Regions from separate parts of the Vibrio sp. SCSIO 43136 genome, predicted to be linked through region 2. Evidence: predicted binding sites of a transcription regulator. Region 2 holds the regulator's gene; the other holds the start of a gene.
The links. The regulator CRP, encoded in region 2, controls carbon source genes, mostly activating them, when cyclic AMP is high. The targets are predictions, from matches to a motif close to TGTGANNNNNNTCACA.
Positions count from the first base shown of each region.

Region 1: the regulator CRP is predicted to act here: its motif matches at 2,768-2,783, upstream of nagE (N-acetylglucosamine-specific PTS transporter subunit IIBC).

Region 1 is NZ_CP071848.1:2,259,269-2,266,893, reverse strand. Features, by position in the region: gene nagC (DNA-binding transcriptional regulator NagC) at 1-1,203, opposite strand, end outside; gene nagA (N-acetylglucosamine-6-phosphate deacetylase) at 1,206-2,342, opposite strand; gene nagE (N-acetylglucosamine-specific PTS transporter subunit IIBC) at 2,906-4,474, shown strand; gene glnS (glutamine--tRNA ligase) at 4,658-6,322, shown strand; gene fcrX (ferric iron uptake transcriptional regulator FcrX) at 6,610-7,056, opposite strand; gene J4N39_RS10635 (DUF4442 domain-containing protein) at 7,236-7,625, shown strand, end outside.
Region 2 is NZ_CP071848.1:265,664-273,288, reverse strand. Features, by position in the region: gene J4N39_RS01300 (hydrolase) at 1-760, shown strand, start outside; gene J4N39_RS01295 (YheU family protein) at 717-932, shown strand; gene J4N39_RS01290 (phosphoribulokinase) at 1,139-2,008, shown strand; gene crp (cAMP-activated global transcriptional regulator CRP) at 2,251-2,883, shown strand; gene J4N39_RS01280 (DUF1338 domain-containing protein) at 2,990-3,781, opposite strand; gene astD (succinylglutamate-semialdehyde dehydrogenase) at 3,792-5,249, opposite strand; gene astA (arginine N-succinyltransferase) at 5,260-6,279, opposite strand; gene J4N39_RS01265 (aspartate aminotransferase family protein) at 6,377-7,588, opposite strand.

The DNA of each region.
Region 1 (7,625 bases), 1.2 Mb from region 2:
TAATTTTTGTAACAGAACACCGTTAAGCATCGCACGTTTGATCATGGCGAATGCGCCCATGGCCGGTTGAGAGCCAAGCTCGGATGCCACAATCGGTAGCCCAGTATGGAAAGTAGTCAAAGACTGGCTTTCTACGTTGCGCTGTATAGCAGGAAATACGATTTCTTGCGCTGCGGTAATGTCGCCTGCAATCACGATTTTCTGCGGATTAAATAAGTTAATGGTAATCGCAATCGCTTTACCCAGCTGGTCGCCCACTTTAACTAAGCTTTGTTTTGCCAACTCATCACCATTTAACGCATGATGACACACATCTTGAATAGTGACATTTGACAAGCTAGCCAGGCTAGATTGGTGACCTTGCTTAAGACGAGAGTTAACTCGAGCCAAAATTGCAGGGTTTGATGCCACGGTTTCAAGACAGCCAAAGTTTCCACACTGACACTTATCTCCCAGCGGATCGATCTGGATATGACCGATCTCACCCACGTTACGGTTAAAGCCCAAAAAGACTTGCCCATTAACGATGATGCCTGAACCTGTACCGTTGTGAACGCTGACTAAGATTGAATCCTGGCAGTCTTGGCTAGCGCCAAAGTAGTGTTCAGCGAGCGCCATGCCTCGCACGTCGTTGCCAACAAAACACTCTACATTGAAAGCTTCACTGACCATTTCGCCTAATGCCAGCTTGTCGATGTCAGTATTTGGCATGTATTCCACCACGCCAGACTCTGGGTTCACAAGCCCTGGCAAAGAAACACCAATAGCGATCAGCTGGTCGATACTGTGTTTGCAGCTCTCGATGAATTTTTGCGTATGGATGATCAAACCATCAATGAGGTCATTTTGGTTAGTGTAGGTGAAATCCGTGTGTAAGTTGTGCAGTTCGCGGCCACCTAGATTGTAAAGGCTAAAGTAGAGACCGTGGCGCTCGATTCGAACGGCAACTGAGTGAAATGGATCAACTTCGGTGGTCAACGAGATAGCTCGACGACCACCGGTGGATGCTTGTTGAGCGACTTCTTTGATGAGGCCTCTCTCTAAAAGTTGGCGGGTAATTTTAGTCACACTGGCCGGAGCGAGTTGACTTACATCGGCGACCTGAATTCGGGAGATTGGTCCCTGCTGGTCGATTAAGCGGTATACCGCTGCACTGTTTAGTTGTTTGACTAAGTCTACGTTACCGATTTGTCCGCCATTCATGCTTAGTTTTGCTCGTATTTGCCGTTAACTACTGTCGCATGGACATTGAAGTCACGGTCAAATACAGCAAGGTTAGCCACCATGCCTTTTTTAACTAAGCCAAGCTTGTTGTCTACACCGATAGCACGGGCAGGGTACAAGGTAGCCATACGTAGAGCTTCGTCCAATGCGATACCAACGTGCTCAACTGTGTTCTGAACTGCTTCGATCATTGTCAGAGCTGAGCCGCCTAGTGTGCCGTTTTCATCAACACACTTTCCATCTCGGTAATATACTTTCTTGCCGACAAAAATAAAGTAATCCATCTCAGCACCTGCTGGAGCTGTGGCATCAGTCACTAAAACAAGCTTCTCACCCTTGATTTTATGGGCGATTCGGATGTTTGCGTAGTCAACATGGAAGCCGTCTGCAATCACACCTGCATAGACATCTGGCGTATCGTAAATTGCACCAACAACGCCTGGCTCACGACCCGCCATTGGCGTCATCGCATTAAATAGGTGTGTTGCAAAGCTAATACCTGCAGCAAAGCCTTTACGAGCTTCAGCATAAGTGGCGTTGGTGTGACCAATAGCGACTACGATGCCTGCATTTTTCAGCTTTTCGATATGTTCTGGGTTATTTTGCTCTGGAGCTAAAGTGACCTTAGTTACAACGTCGGCGTTGTCACAGATGAAATCGACCATGTCGCTGTCTGAGCGACGAATGTAATCAACGCTGTGAATACCTTTTTTCATTACGTTAAGGTATGGGCCTTCTAAATGCAGACCTAGTGATTGGTTACCCGTTTTCGATTGATACTCACGTGCCGCCACAATCGCATCACGCATATTTTCATCAGAAGAGGTGATAAGCGTTGGCAAGAAGCTGGTACAGCCAGACTTTAGGTTGGCTTGGTGCATAATCTCGATTGCATTTGGAGTAATGTCATCATTAAACATTACGCCGCCACAGCCATTCAGCTGTAGGTCAATAAAGCCTGGGCTGAGGTTTGCTCCTTGCAGATCCAGTTGCTCAATTGACGCATCAAGTTCTTCAATTGGGCAGACAGTATCGATGTGTTCACCGTTGATAACAACCGCATGATTAGTTAGCACGTCACTACCAGTGAAGACTTTACAGTTTGTTAGCGCATACATCGTTTTGTTCCTTACTCAAAAATCTTTGTTAGCTCCCGCAGCTTAGGTGCGAAAAATTAAAAATAGGGTCATAACACTCACTCCAGTTGTTTATTTTTTGCATAAACTTTAAGCAGGCTTTTTGCTTTCTTCGTCTACATTAATAATCACTAGTTTGGGCTATAAGCACTAGTTTTTATCGTTTCTTCTTTGGTGTCTGGAGTGAGCAAAAGTGCGATTGCTCCCTTGAATACCTTGAAAAAGCAGCTTTTAGTATCGTTTGGTGGCTATCACTGCTTTCAGCAAACGATAAATGACTGGTTTTACTTTCGATTAGAAATCGATCAGGTGTATGGGTTCACTTTATTGCTCAATTGCCATTTTTTCGAATTGTAAAATAAGTTTTATGATCTGGCTAGCAAAAACCCTGTTTTACCCCTAAATCTGGTGATTGTGATCACAAATGAAACGGTTTTAATTTGCGGGGCAAAATTAATGTCATAAACTGAACCTGACTAAATTGAATGACCGAATTAAGTGGTCAATTATAAGTCTAATATAAAATCCTATAGGGGGAACTAAAGGTGAACATTCTCGGATATGCACAGAAGCTAGGTAAAGCGCTTATGCTACCTATCGCAACGCTTCCAGTTGCGGCGCTTCTACTACGTTTAGGTCAAGGCGACCTGTTGGACATCCCTTTCATGGCGCAAGCTGGTGGGGCAATCTTCGGTAACCTGCCATTACTATTTGGTCTAGGTATCGCAATCGGTCTTGCAAAAGACGGTTCTGGTGCAGCAGGCCTAGCCGGTGCTGTGGCGTACTTTGTACTAACAGCAACAGCAACAACAATCGATGCTTCAGTTAACATGTCTTTCTTCGGCGGTATCTTCGCAGGTATCATCGCAGGTCACTGTTACAATGCATTCCATGCGACGCGTCTGCCTGAATGGCTAGCATTCTTCTCTGGTAAGCGACTTGTGCCTATCATGGCGGGTCTGTTTGCTCTTGTAGCAGGTGCGATCTCTGGTGTGGTTTGGCCTTCAATTCAAGGCGGCCTAGACGCACTAGCACACGCTGTATCAACATCTGGCGCAATCGGTCAATTTGTTTACGGTACTCTTAACCGTGCGCTTATCCCTGTTGGTCTGCACCACGTATTGAACTCTTACTTCTGGTTCGGTATGGGTACTTGTCAAGAGATCATCGTTGCTGGCGCAAGTGCCGCAGGTGAAGCTCTACCAGCAATCAAGCAACTTTGTGTTGACCCAGAACTAGCTAAAACTCTAGTCGCTGGTCAAGAGCACACGTTCAACTTTGCTAACTCTGTAACACCTGAAATCACTGCAACAGTTGAAAGCGTAACTGAAACTGTGAAATCTGGTGACCTACACCGCTTCTTCGGCGGCGATAAGAGCGCTGGTGTATTCATGAACGGCTTCTTCCCTGTAATGATGTTTGGTCTACCAGGTGCAGCGCTTGCAATGTACCTAGCAGCACCTGCTGAAAAACGTGGTCAAGTTGGTGGCGCTCTATTCTCAGTAGCATTCTGTTCATTCCTAACAGGTATCACTGAGCCGCTAGAATTCATGTTCGTATTCCTAGCTCCAGCACTATACGCTCTACACGCAGTGTTTACGGGTCTATCTCTAGTAGTAGCTAACATGTTTGGTACTCTGCACGGCTTCGGCTTCTCTGCAGGTCTAATCGACTTCCTACTAAACTTCGGTCTAGCAACTAAGCCAATGGTTCTACTACTGATTGGCCTAGCATTTGGTGCGCTATACTTCTTCACTTTCACATTCGCAATCCGCGCTTTCAACCTGAAGTCGCCAGGTCGTGAAGATGATGACGAAGAAACTACCGCTGCTGGCGATGAAGTTAAAGGTGACCTTGCTCGTCAATACCTAAAAGCACTAGGTGGCCATGACAACCTAACCACTATCGATGCTTGTATCACTCGTCTACGTCTAACACTGAAAGATCGCTCACTAGCTGATGAAGCAGTACTTAAGAAACTAGGTGCGAAAGGTGTGGTTAAACTAGGTGAGAACAACCTTCAAGTTATCCTTGGTCCACTAGCTGAAATCGTTGCAGGCGAAATGAAAGCTATCGGTCCAGGTGAAGACCTATCTGATGTGAAACTGCCTTAATCAAACTGATTAGTAGTTATCATTTGTAAATGCCTCCCTCTTGGGAGGCATTTTTCGTTGGTTTACACCTATATCGAGTAGAAAAACCTAAATAAGGGGCGATATTCAGTTGTGTCAGAGGGCAAATTTGTGGATCATTAGCCCTTATATATTCTGACAATACGAAACAATAGAGGTGTTTAGATGAGTGAAGCTGAAGCTCGTCCATCAAACTTTATTCGCCAAATCATTGATAAAGATTTGGCTGATGGCAAACATAGCAGCGTGCATACTCGATTCCCACCAGAGCCTAACGGCTACCTGCATATCGGTCACGCAAAATCCATCTGCTTAAACTTCGGTATTGCTCAGGACTATCAGGGTCAATGTAACTTACGTTTCGACGATACAAACCCTGAAAAAGAAGACATCGAATACGTTGAGTCAATTAAGAACGACGTGCAATGGCTAGGCTTCGAATGGAATGGTGAAGTGTGTTACTCATCTAACTACTTCGATAAGCTATACGGCTATGCAGTAGAACTAATTAACAAAGGCTTAGCGTACGTTGAAGAGCTAAGTCCTGAGCAGATCCGCGAATACCGTGGCACGCTAAATCAACCGGGCAAACATAGCCCATACCGTGACCGTTCGATTGAAGAGAACCTAGCATTATTTGAAAAGATGCGTGACGGTGGCTTTGAAGAAGGGACTGCGTGTCTGCGTGCGAAGATTGATATGTCTTCGTCGTTTATGGTACTGCGCGATCCTGTGCTTTACCGTGTGCGTTTTGCCACTCACCACCAGACTGGCGACAAGTGGTGCATTTATCCAATGTACGACTTCACGCACTGTATTTCGGATGCGCTAGAAGGCATTACACACTCGCTGTGTACACTTGAGTTCCAAGACAACCGTCGTCTATACGATTGGGTGCTAGATAACATCACTATTGACTGCCAACCTCGTCAGTACGAATTCAGCCGTCTAAACCTTGAATACACTGTGATGTCTAAGCGTAAGCTGAACCAACTTGTGACTGAAAATCTCGTCAATGGTTGGGATGATCCACGTATGCCAACCATCTCTGGCCTGCGTCGTCGTGGCTTTACTCCTGCCTCTATGCGTGAGTTCTGTAAGCGTATAGGTGTGACTAAGCAAGACAACATGATCGAGTTCGGTTCACTGGAGTCTTGCATTCGTGATGATCTCAACGAGAATGCACCACGTGCAATGGCGGTTCTTGACCCTGTGAAAGTGGTTATCGAGAACTTTGGTGATGAAGAGACCCTAACGGTGGCTAACCACCCGAACAAACCAGAAATGGGTACTCGTGAAATCCCGTTCACTCGTGAGCTTTACATTGAAGCGGAAGACTTCCGTGAAGAAGCCAATAAGAAGTACAAGCGTCTTGTACTAGGTAAAGAAGTACGTCTACGTGGTGCTTACGTGATCAAGGCTGAGCGCATCGAGAAAGATGAAGCTGGCAATGTAACTACCATCTACGCCACTTATGACGCTGACACGCTAGGTAAGAACCCAGCAGATGGTCGTAAAGTGAAAGGTGTTATCCACTGGGTATCTGCGGAGAAAGGTGTACCTGCGGAAGTTCGTTTATACGATCGTCTGTTCACTGTGCCAAACCCAGCGGCGGAAGATGACTTCAAAGCGGTGATTAACCCTGAGTCACTAACAGTGGCTAATGCGGTGGTTGAGCCATCACTAACAAAAGCCGTTGCTGAGCAAGGTTACCAGTTTGAGCGTACGGGTTACTTCTGTGCAGACAACAAAGACTCTTCAGCAGATAAGCTAGTGTTTAACCGCACAGTTGGTCTGCGTGATACTTGGGCGAAGATCGAAGCAAAGTAATCTTTAATACCAATCCAACTAATTATCTGAGCAGCCTAGCTAGTCCATATTTCCTCTAGCCGCGTCAGAAATCGTATCCCTAGTCCCAGCTAGGCATAAGATTTCTTCCTTGCTAGAGAAAATCTGTCCGTCGCTATGCAAGATCACATAATTAGTCGTATTGGTATAAGATTCTTAGTTAGATATGTACTCAAAAGGCTGCCAGAAGGCAGCCTTTTTTAATCTCTACTAGAGCCAATAAAAAAGGCTGGCCTTGGCCAACCTTTCAAATCACTATTAATCAGTGATTATTTTGCTTTATGAGCATCAGGGTTAGTTTTGCAATCACCCGTGGTGCATTTACCGTAAAGGTAAAGGCTGTGGTTAGTCAGCTCAATGTTGTATCTTGCCGCAATCTCTTTTTGACGCTCTTCAATGATGTCATCAGAGAACTCAATTACCGCACCACAGTCTAGGCAGACTAGGTGATCGTGGTGATGTTGGCTGGCCAGTTCAAATACCGACTTGCCACCTTCGAAATGGTGACGAGTGACAATGCCGGCATCATCAAATTGGTTAAGTACACGATAAACTGTCGCAAGGCCGATTTCTTCGCCAAGATCGATCAGTAGCTTGTACAGTTCTTCAGCACTGATGTGCTGGCAGTTGGGCTGTTGTAGAACTTCTAAAATTTTCAGGCGTGGTAGCGTGACTTTGAGTCCAGCATCTTTAAGTGCTTGGTTATTATCCGGCATATTGATTCCCGTGTGTTCTGCAAGCTAATACAGAAGTCGTAGTTGCTTTCCATTATAGGCGAGTCATTTCAAAGATTAAACCACGAAGTTCAAGAGGTTAATCAATCAGTACTTGTAAATTAGGTGTAAATCACGGATATTGTGGTCTTACCAGTTACAAAAATTTAACATTGGACGTTATGAACAGACAGCTTGCTAAAATTTACCAACCGAAATACGTTAGATTTGCCTTAAACTTATGGCCACCGTTTTGGGGGGCAGGCATTAAGATCTTGTCAATCAGCGAAGATTTTCGCCAGGTTAAGGTGCGTTTAAAGCTTAGGTGGTGGAACAAAAATGCCAACCGAACTCAGTTTGGCGGCAGCATGTTTTCAATGACAGATCCTATTTATGCATTGATGTTAATGGGGATCTTACGCGAACAGTATTTTGTGTGGGATAAACAGGCGAGCATCAACTTTATTGCACCGGGTGACACCGACTTATTCGCTGAGTTTGAAATCTCTCAAGGGCAGTTGGATGACATCTATCAACAAACGGAAGGTGGCGATAAGTGCTTTCCAGAGTTT
Region 2 (7,625 bases):
CTGGCTATCAGTAATGATGCACTTTCGTGGCTGCAGCGGTGAGCCGAACCGTAAGGCCCGAGCCTACCACAGTGGTGAAACGCAAGATGCTCGTTACTTTCTCGAGCAGCTAGATAAGCGCTTCCCAACTCAAGACAAAGTCGCTGTAGGCGTCTCTTTGGGGGGCAATATGTTGGTCAACTATCTCGCTGAGTATAAACACCAACCTCTCCTATCTGCCGCAACCGTGGTATCAGCGCCACTTGACCTTGCTGCCTGTGCTGAACGCATCGAACAGGGTTTTTCCAAAGTATATAGAGAGTATTTACTTGGCTCACTCAAGCGCAATGCCATTCGCAAGCTACCACTTATCAATCAAGAACTCAGCGTTAATGAGCTGCACATCACTAAGCTCAAACGCTTGATCGACTTTGACGAATTGCTAACCTCCAGATTACACGGTTTTGATGGTGCCAACGACTATTACCAGCAATGCTCAGGATTACAGCGACTTAAAGAGGTCTCAGTGCCGCTGCAAGTGATCCATGCGAAAGATGACCCTTTCATGACTGAAGCGGTGATCCCTCGCTTTGCCCTGCCTGACCATATTGAATATCAACTACTGGATAGAGGCGGGCACGTTGGCTTTGTCACTGGTACACTATGGCAACCCCGCTTGTGGCTAGAAGAAGCGCTTCCTGCTTATTACGCATCATTTGTTAGTAAAGAGGTCAACAATGATAATTCCGTGGCAACAGATCGAGTCAGAAACACTGGATAACTTGATCAAAGAGTTCGTCTTACGCGAAGGCACAGATTACGGCTCGCAAGAAATTTCTCTTGATGACAAAATTTCCCAAGTGAAAAGCCAGCTAGCGTCCGGCCAAGCCGTTATCGTCTTTTCTGAGCTACATGAGACGGTGGATATTCAAGTAAACCCTGCAAGAGCATAATTTGCGCCACCCCGAAGTCTTACCGCTCTGATTGTGCAAACAGGTTGAGTTCAACTAAGATAGTTCAACTATATGTTTTTGTGTGCAGGGCATAATAAAAGCGCAATATTCGCTCCTTCCCCTTAGAAAGGGGGAGAGTGGATCGAGCTTCTGATTGGCTTATGCACACAAACTCAAAAATGGAATAATAAAGACAAGGTTCGTCAATGTCAGCTAAACACCCTATCATTGCGGTGACCGGTTCCTCAGGTGCAGGAACCACCACTACTTCTGAAGCCTTTCGCAAAATGTTCAACATGATGGACATCAAAGCGGCTTGGGTTGAAGGAGACAGCTTTCACCGCTACACCCGCCCAGAAATGGACGTTGAAATCCGTAAAGCCAAAGAACAAGGTCGCCATATCAGCTACTTTGGTCCACAAGCGAATGACTTCCCAGCCCTTGAAGCTTTTTTCCGCCGCTTTGGTGAGGAAGGTCAGGGAGAAGTGCGTCGTTACTTACACACTTTCGATGAAGCGGTGCCTTACAACCAAATGCCGGGCACATTTACCCCTTGGCAGCAACTGCCTGAAGACAGTGACGTGCTCTTCTATGAAGGACTGCACGGCGGGGTTGTTGATGGGGATGTGAACGTATCTAAACACGTCGATTTTCTGATTGGCATGGTACCCATCGTCAACCTTGAATGGATTCAAAAGTTTGTGCGTGATACCCGAGATCGTGGTCATTCGAGAGAAGCTGTGATGGATTCCATCGTTCGTTCGATGGATGATTACCTCAATTACATCACACCGCAATTTTCCCGCACACACATCAATTTCCAGCGTGTGCCTACGGTCGACACCTCAAACCCACTTAACGCAAAAGGCATCCCAAGTTTGGATGAAAGCTTTGTGGTGATCCGCCTACGTGGCATGAAACACGTGGACTTTCCATATCTGCTATCTATGATTGACGGCTCATTCATGTCGCGACATAACACACTTGTCGTGCCTGGCGGTAAGATGAGTTTTGCTATGGAGCTCATCGTGCAGCCGATGCTGGTTCAGCTGATTGAAACCGGTAAAATTGGCTAATCGTGAGACACTGTATAAAAAATATCCTCAAGCCGTGATGATGTGCACATTTTTGCGTAGTCGATCACGGTTGAGCCCCGATCAAAGTCAAGAAATGGATTCGGAAACACGTTACTATCTTTATCGAGACACAAGATAGCTTGCAGCGTGGCGTCCGACGTCCTATGCTAGTTGACCAGATCAAATCTGGCTCAGTGCGTACGGAAGCTGCTGAGCATACCCTGCAGAGGAAGTGAAAAATTATGGTTCTAGGTAAACCTCAAACCGACCCTACATTAGAATGGTTTCTTTCACACTGTCATATTCATAAGTACCCATCAAAAAGTACTCTGATCCATGCCGGTGAAAAAGCAGAGACTCTTTACTACATCGTAAAAGGTTCTGTTGCTGTACTTATCAAGGATGAAGAAGGCAAAGAGATGATCTTGTCTTACCTTAACCAAGGTGACTTCATCGGTGAACTAGGTCTTTTCGAAGAAGACCAAGAGCGTACCGCTTGGGTTCGTGCCAAAACTCCTTGTGAAGTTGCTGAAATTTCTTTCAAGAAGTTCCGTCAGCTTATCCAGGTTAACCCAGACATCCTAATGCGCCTTTCAGCGCAAATGGCAAGCCGCCTACAAGTGACGAGCCAAAAAGTGGGTGACCTAGCATTCCTAGACGTAACGGGCCGTATCGCACAGACGCTACTTAACCTAGCGAAGCAACCTGATGCAATGACGCACCCAGACGGCATGCAAATCAAGATCACTCGTCAAGAAATCGGCCAAATTGTTGGTTGTTCTCGTGAGACCGTGGGTCGTATCTTGAAGATGCTAGAAGAGCAAAATCTGATTTCTGCTCACGGTAAGACTATCGTTGTTTACGGCACTCGCTAATTAACGAAATCTGACCAAGATACTAAAAAACCACCAAACATTGTTTGGTGGTTTTTTTTATTCATGAAAGTTAGTTTGTGACAGCTAACTTTACTCATACTGGTTTTTACTGGTCGGTACTTTCGAATATCTTATCCGCAGAGGCGGCAACAAACCCTTGATAAAGCTCACCATCACTTGATGGATAGCGCTTAGCAAACTCGTAAAAGCCGCCAGGAATGGTTTGTTCACCATCATCAAAGCGTACAACCACTTTATCAGCCATGGTCGAAGACTGCTCAAGCAAGACCTCTGCTGAACCTTTCACTTCACCACCGACACTATTGATGGTGAAACCCTCTTGGCTCAAATGGTCATTGACCGCTTGAACCTCTGCGAACTGAGTCAATTGATTCACACTGACGGTAAAATGGTTAGCCCCATAACCGTGTGCTGCCAGCCATGCTGCATATTCACTTTCTTGTGCCAGTTGCTGGTAGTGCTCGAAGCTCAAGGTCCAAGGTCGCCCAGAGTAAAGAAATGCACCATCGTCAAAGTCACCAGAATCCAGCTGTCCAATTAACTGATGCACTATCGCCTGAAGTTCGCTTGAGCACTGCTCTATCAACAATTCACTAATAAATACCTTCGGCAAGTTAGGGTCTGGGTGTTGGAAGTGTTTGGCATAGAGCTTTTTCGCCTCAAAGTGGTATTCGCCACCTTGCTCATAACCCATATCAATAAATGGCTTGGCGAGCACTTCTAGCCCAACCGGAGCTAAAGCGAAGGTTCTCAACGCAATGTGGTCGTTGATCAAAGGTTCATCTTCGGTCAACAGTTGATGCACTTTGTGCGCAGATGGACACATACGAGTAATGTAGTCTTGCCATAAACGCTCAAACATAACTTCAGGGTTCATAAACACTCCTTTATAGGCGAACACCCGGCGATAAGGTGGCAGGAAGCACTGGCGCTTCGCCTTCCATCGATGCCATTGGGTAAGCACAGTAATCCGCAGCATAGTAAGCACTAGGGCGCAGATTACCTGACGCTCCAGGACCACCAAATGGGGCATCACCGCTGGCACCAGTTAACTGACGATTACGATTGACTATGCCAGCTCGGATATGGTCAACAAAGTATTCCCACTCGGCATCATCGGTGGAGACTAAACCTGCGGATAAACCAAAGCGAGTATCGTTAGCTTTCTCTACGGCTTGCTCTAATCCTTGATAACGCACCACTTGCAGTAATGGGCCGAAATACTCTTCATCCGGCAGTTCACTGATGGCGGTCACATCGATAATCCCCGGTGAGACAAATGCCGCTTGTCCCGCTTTCGCCTCAACTAAGCTTGAACCACCAAGTTGCTGCAAACGAGATTGTGCATCTAAGATAAATTGTGCGGCTGCCACTGAGATCTGTGGTCCCATAAATGGTGCTGGCTCAGCAAACGGCTGGTCTACGGCAATGTTAGTCGTGGCAGTAACCAAAGCGTTTAGCAATGCATCCCCTTTATCCCCTACAGGTACGTATAGGCGGCGAGCACAGGTACAACGTTGCCCTGCGCTAATAAAGGCCGATTGGATAATGGTGTACACACATGCGTCCAAATCACCGTAGGCGTCTGAAATCACCATCGGGTTATTGCCACCCATTTCTAGCGCCAGCATTTTGCCCGGTTGACCCGCAAACTGCTTATGCAGGATATGGCCAGTATTGGCACTGCCTGTAAAGAGTACGCCGTCGATACCTTTAGCCTCAGCCAAAGCAACACCCGTTTCTTTGGCGCCCTGCACCAGATTAATCACCCCATCAGGCAATCCTGCTTCTTGCCATAGCTTCATCGCTAACTCACCAGTCCAAGGGGTTTGCTCGGAAGGCTTAAAGACGATGGTGTTGCCTGCAAGCAACGCTGGCACAATATGACCATTGGGTAGGTGCGCTGGGAAATTATATGGGCCAAACACCGCCATCACCCCTAACGGGCGATGACGCAACACGATTTGGTTTCCTGCTGCTTCTTTGGCGTGCTCTCCAGTGCGTTCGTGATAAGCACGGATAGATATCGCAATTTTTCCCGCCATGGCGGCCGCTTCAGTGCGGGTTTCCCAGATAGGCTTACCCGTTTCCTTAGCGATCACTTGTGCGATCTTTTCGCTGTTTTGTTTTACCTTCTCGGCAAAAGCCAACACAATGGCTTCACGCTCAGCAAAGGAGCGCTTCTTCCAGTCGATAAATGCTTTACGCGCCGCAATAACAGCCTCTTCCACTTGGGCTGGTGTTGCTGCCTCGCCTTGCCAAACCGGTTCTAAGTTGTACGGTGATAGCGATTGAAAGCTCTCACCTTTTCCTTTGAGCCATTCACCTGCAATCCACTGAGTCATCGCTCTCTCCTTATTGAGCCAACATACGGACAAAATCACCCGATTCAATATTCAGTGCCTTGGCCACTTCTGGCGTAACAATGGCACTATTCGCTTCAGAGTCATACGCCGCTTGGGCGGCAACCGCTCTAAAGCCTTCAAAATCGGTATTAGCGATCAGAAAATCTTTGGCACTAGTGTGCTCTCCGACCACCACTTTGGCGCGAAACGAGTTGCGAACTGCCTGAATATTGCGTAGGTCACACTCCACCGTTGGACCTGCGTCAAAGATGTCGACGTAACCGCGACAACTGAAGCCTTCGTTTTCTAATAATTTAAGGGCTGGTCTTGTGTTGTCGTGAACCTGACCGATCACCGCTTGCGCCTCTTTGCTCAGCAAGTTGACGTAAATAGGCAGTTTTGGCATCAGATCGGCGATAAAGCCTTTCTTGCCCACCCCTGTAAGGTAATCAGCTTGGGTAAATTCAATTGAGAAGAAGTTGTCTTGCAGCCACTTCCAAAATGGGGAATTACCCTCAGCATCAGAAACACCACGCATTTCAGCAAAAACGGTCTCTGAAAAGCGCTGCGGGTGTTCGGCCATCATTAGGAAGCGACATTTAGACATCAAACGACCATTCAGCCCGTGACGGAAGCTCGGTCGTAAGAACAGTGTGCAGATTTCACTGCATCCAGTGTAGTTGTTACCAAACGTCAGTAACTTAACCACATTGTTCACCCCCAGTTTTGGCGAGCTGTGAACAATTTTACTGATATGATAGGTATAAAAAGGAACATCCCAACCAATGGAGGCTTCAATGCCTGTGGTGCCTGCGACTTCACCCGTCTCGGAGTCAACGCCCACCATCAAATAGCCTTCATCGCCAGGTTCACTTACCTCTGGCTTTTCAAAACTATAGACCGAGTGATCGATTCGGTTGGTCAACAAGGTTTCATCGACCGGTAGTGAAGTAAATCCATGTCCTGACTCAACAGCGCACGTATGCAGCGCCTCGTAGTCGGATTTTGCAATAGGGCGAACTACAAGCATCTCAAATCCCTCCGATGCAAAGTTAAAGCAGGTGATACTGCAATACTCACCTGCCTTTTGTATTTATTGGGTTGCTCCCCAAGGTATAGACTATCCGCTATACCAGTGAAGCGATCGCTTTTTCTAAACGCGCTAGACCTTGCTCGATCTCTTCATCGCTGATCACTAGTGATGGTGTAAAGCGAACCACGTTAGCACCAGCAACGAGAACCATCAGGCCTTCTTTACCTGCGGCTACGAGCACGTCACGAGCACGTCCTTGCCACTCTTCATTGAGTGCTGCTCCCAGCAATAGACCTTGGCCACGCACTTCTGAGAAAATTGGGTACTTAGCATTGATCGCAGCCAGGCCTTCACGAAACTTGGCTTCACGCTGCTTAACTCCCTCAAGGACTTCTGGCTGACTGACGACATCGACTACCGCTTCAGCAACCGCACACGCCAGAGGGTTACCACCGTAGGTCGAACCGTGAGTGCCTACCTTCATGTGCTGGGCAAGCTTCTCAGTGGTAAGCATGGCACCAATCGGGAAGCCTCCACCTAAAGATTTCGCCGTGCTAAGAATGTCAGGAGTAACACCTAGACCTTGGTAAGCATAGAAATGTCCGGTACGGCCATTACCCGTTTGCACTTCATCAAAAATCAACAGTGCATTGTGCTTGTCACACAGTTCACGAACCGCAGCAACAAACTCAGGGGTTGGTGAAATGATGCCGCCTTCACCTTGCAAAGGCTCCATCATGATGGCGCAGGTGTTATCGGAAATATGTGCCGCCAGTGCTTCAACATCATTGTAAGGAAGGTGAGTCACATTGCCCGGCTTAGGGCCAAAACCATCTGAGTAAGCCGCTTGCCCACCAACCGTCACAGTGAAGAAAGTACGGCCGTGGAAACCTTGTTTAAATGCGATGATTTCAGATTTATGGTCACCGTAGTTATCGGCAGCAACACGACGCGCCAATTTCAGGGCTGCTTCGTTGGCTTCTGCACCGGAGTTGGCAAAAAACACTTTCTCGGCAAAGCTCACTTGGGTCAGTTTTTTTGCTAAGCGAAGCGCAGGTTCATTGGTCATCACGTTACTTAAATGCCAAAGCTTGTTTGCTTGCTCAGTAAGTGCATTGACCATCGCTGGATGACAATGGCCTAAACAGCTCACAGCGATACCACCAGCAAAATCGATATACTCTTTATCCTGCTGATCCCAAACCTTAGCACCTTCACCACGCACTGGAATGATCTCCATCGGGCTATAACAAGGCACCATGTAATCATCAAACCAGCTACGCTCTACATTCTTATCCATCGTCATTTCACTTACTCCGTTCGCTTTTGTGCTAAGTCTTCGC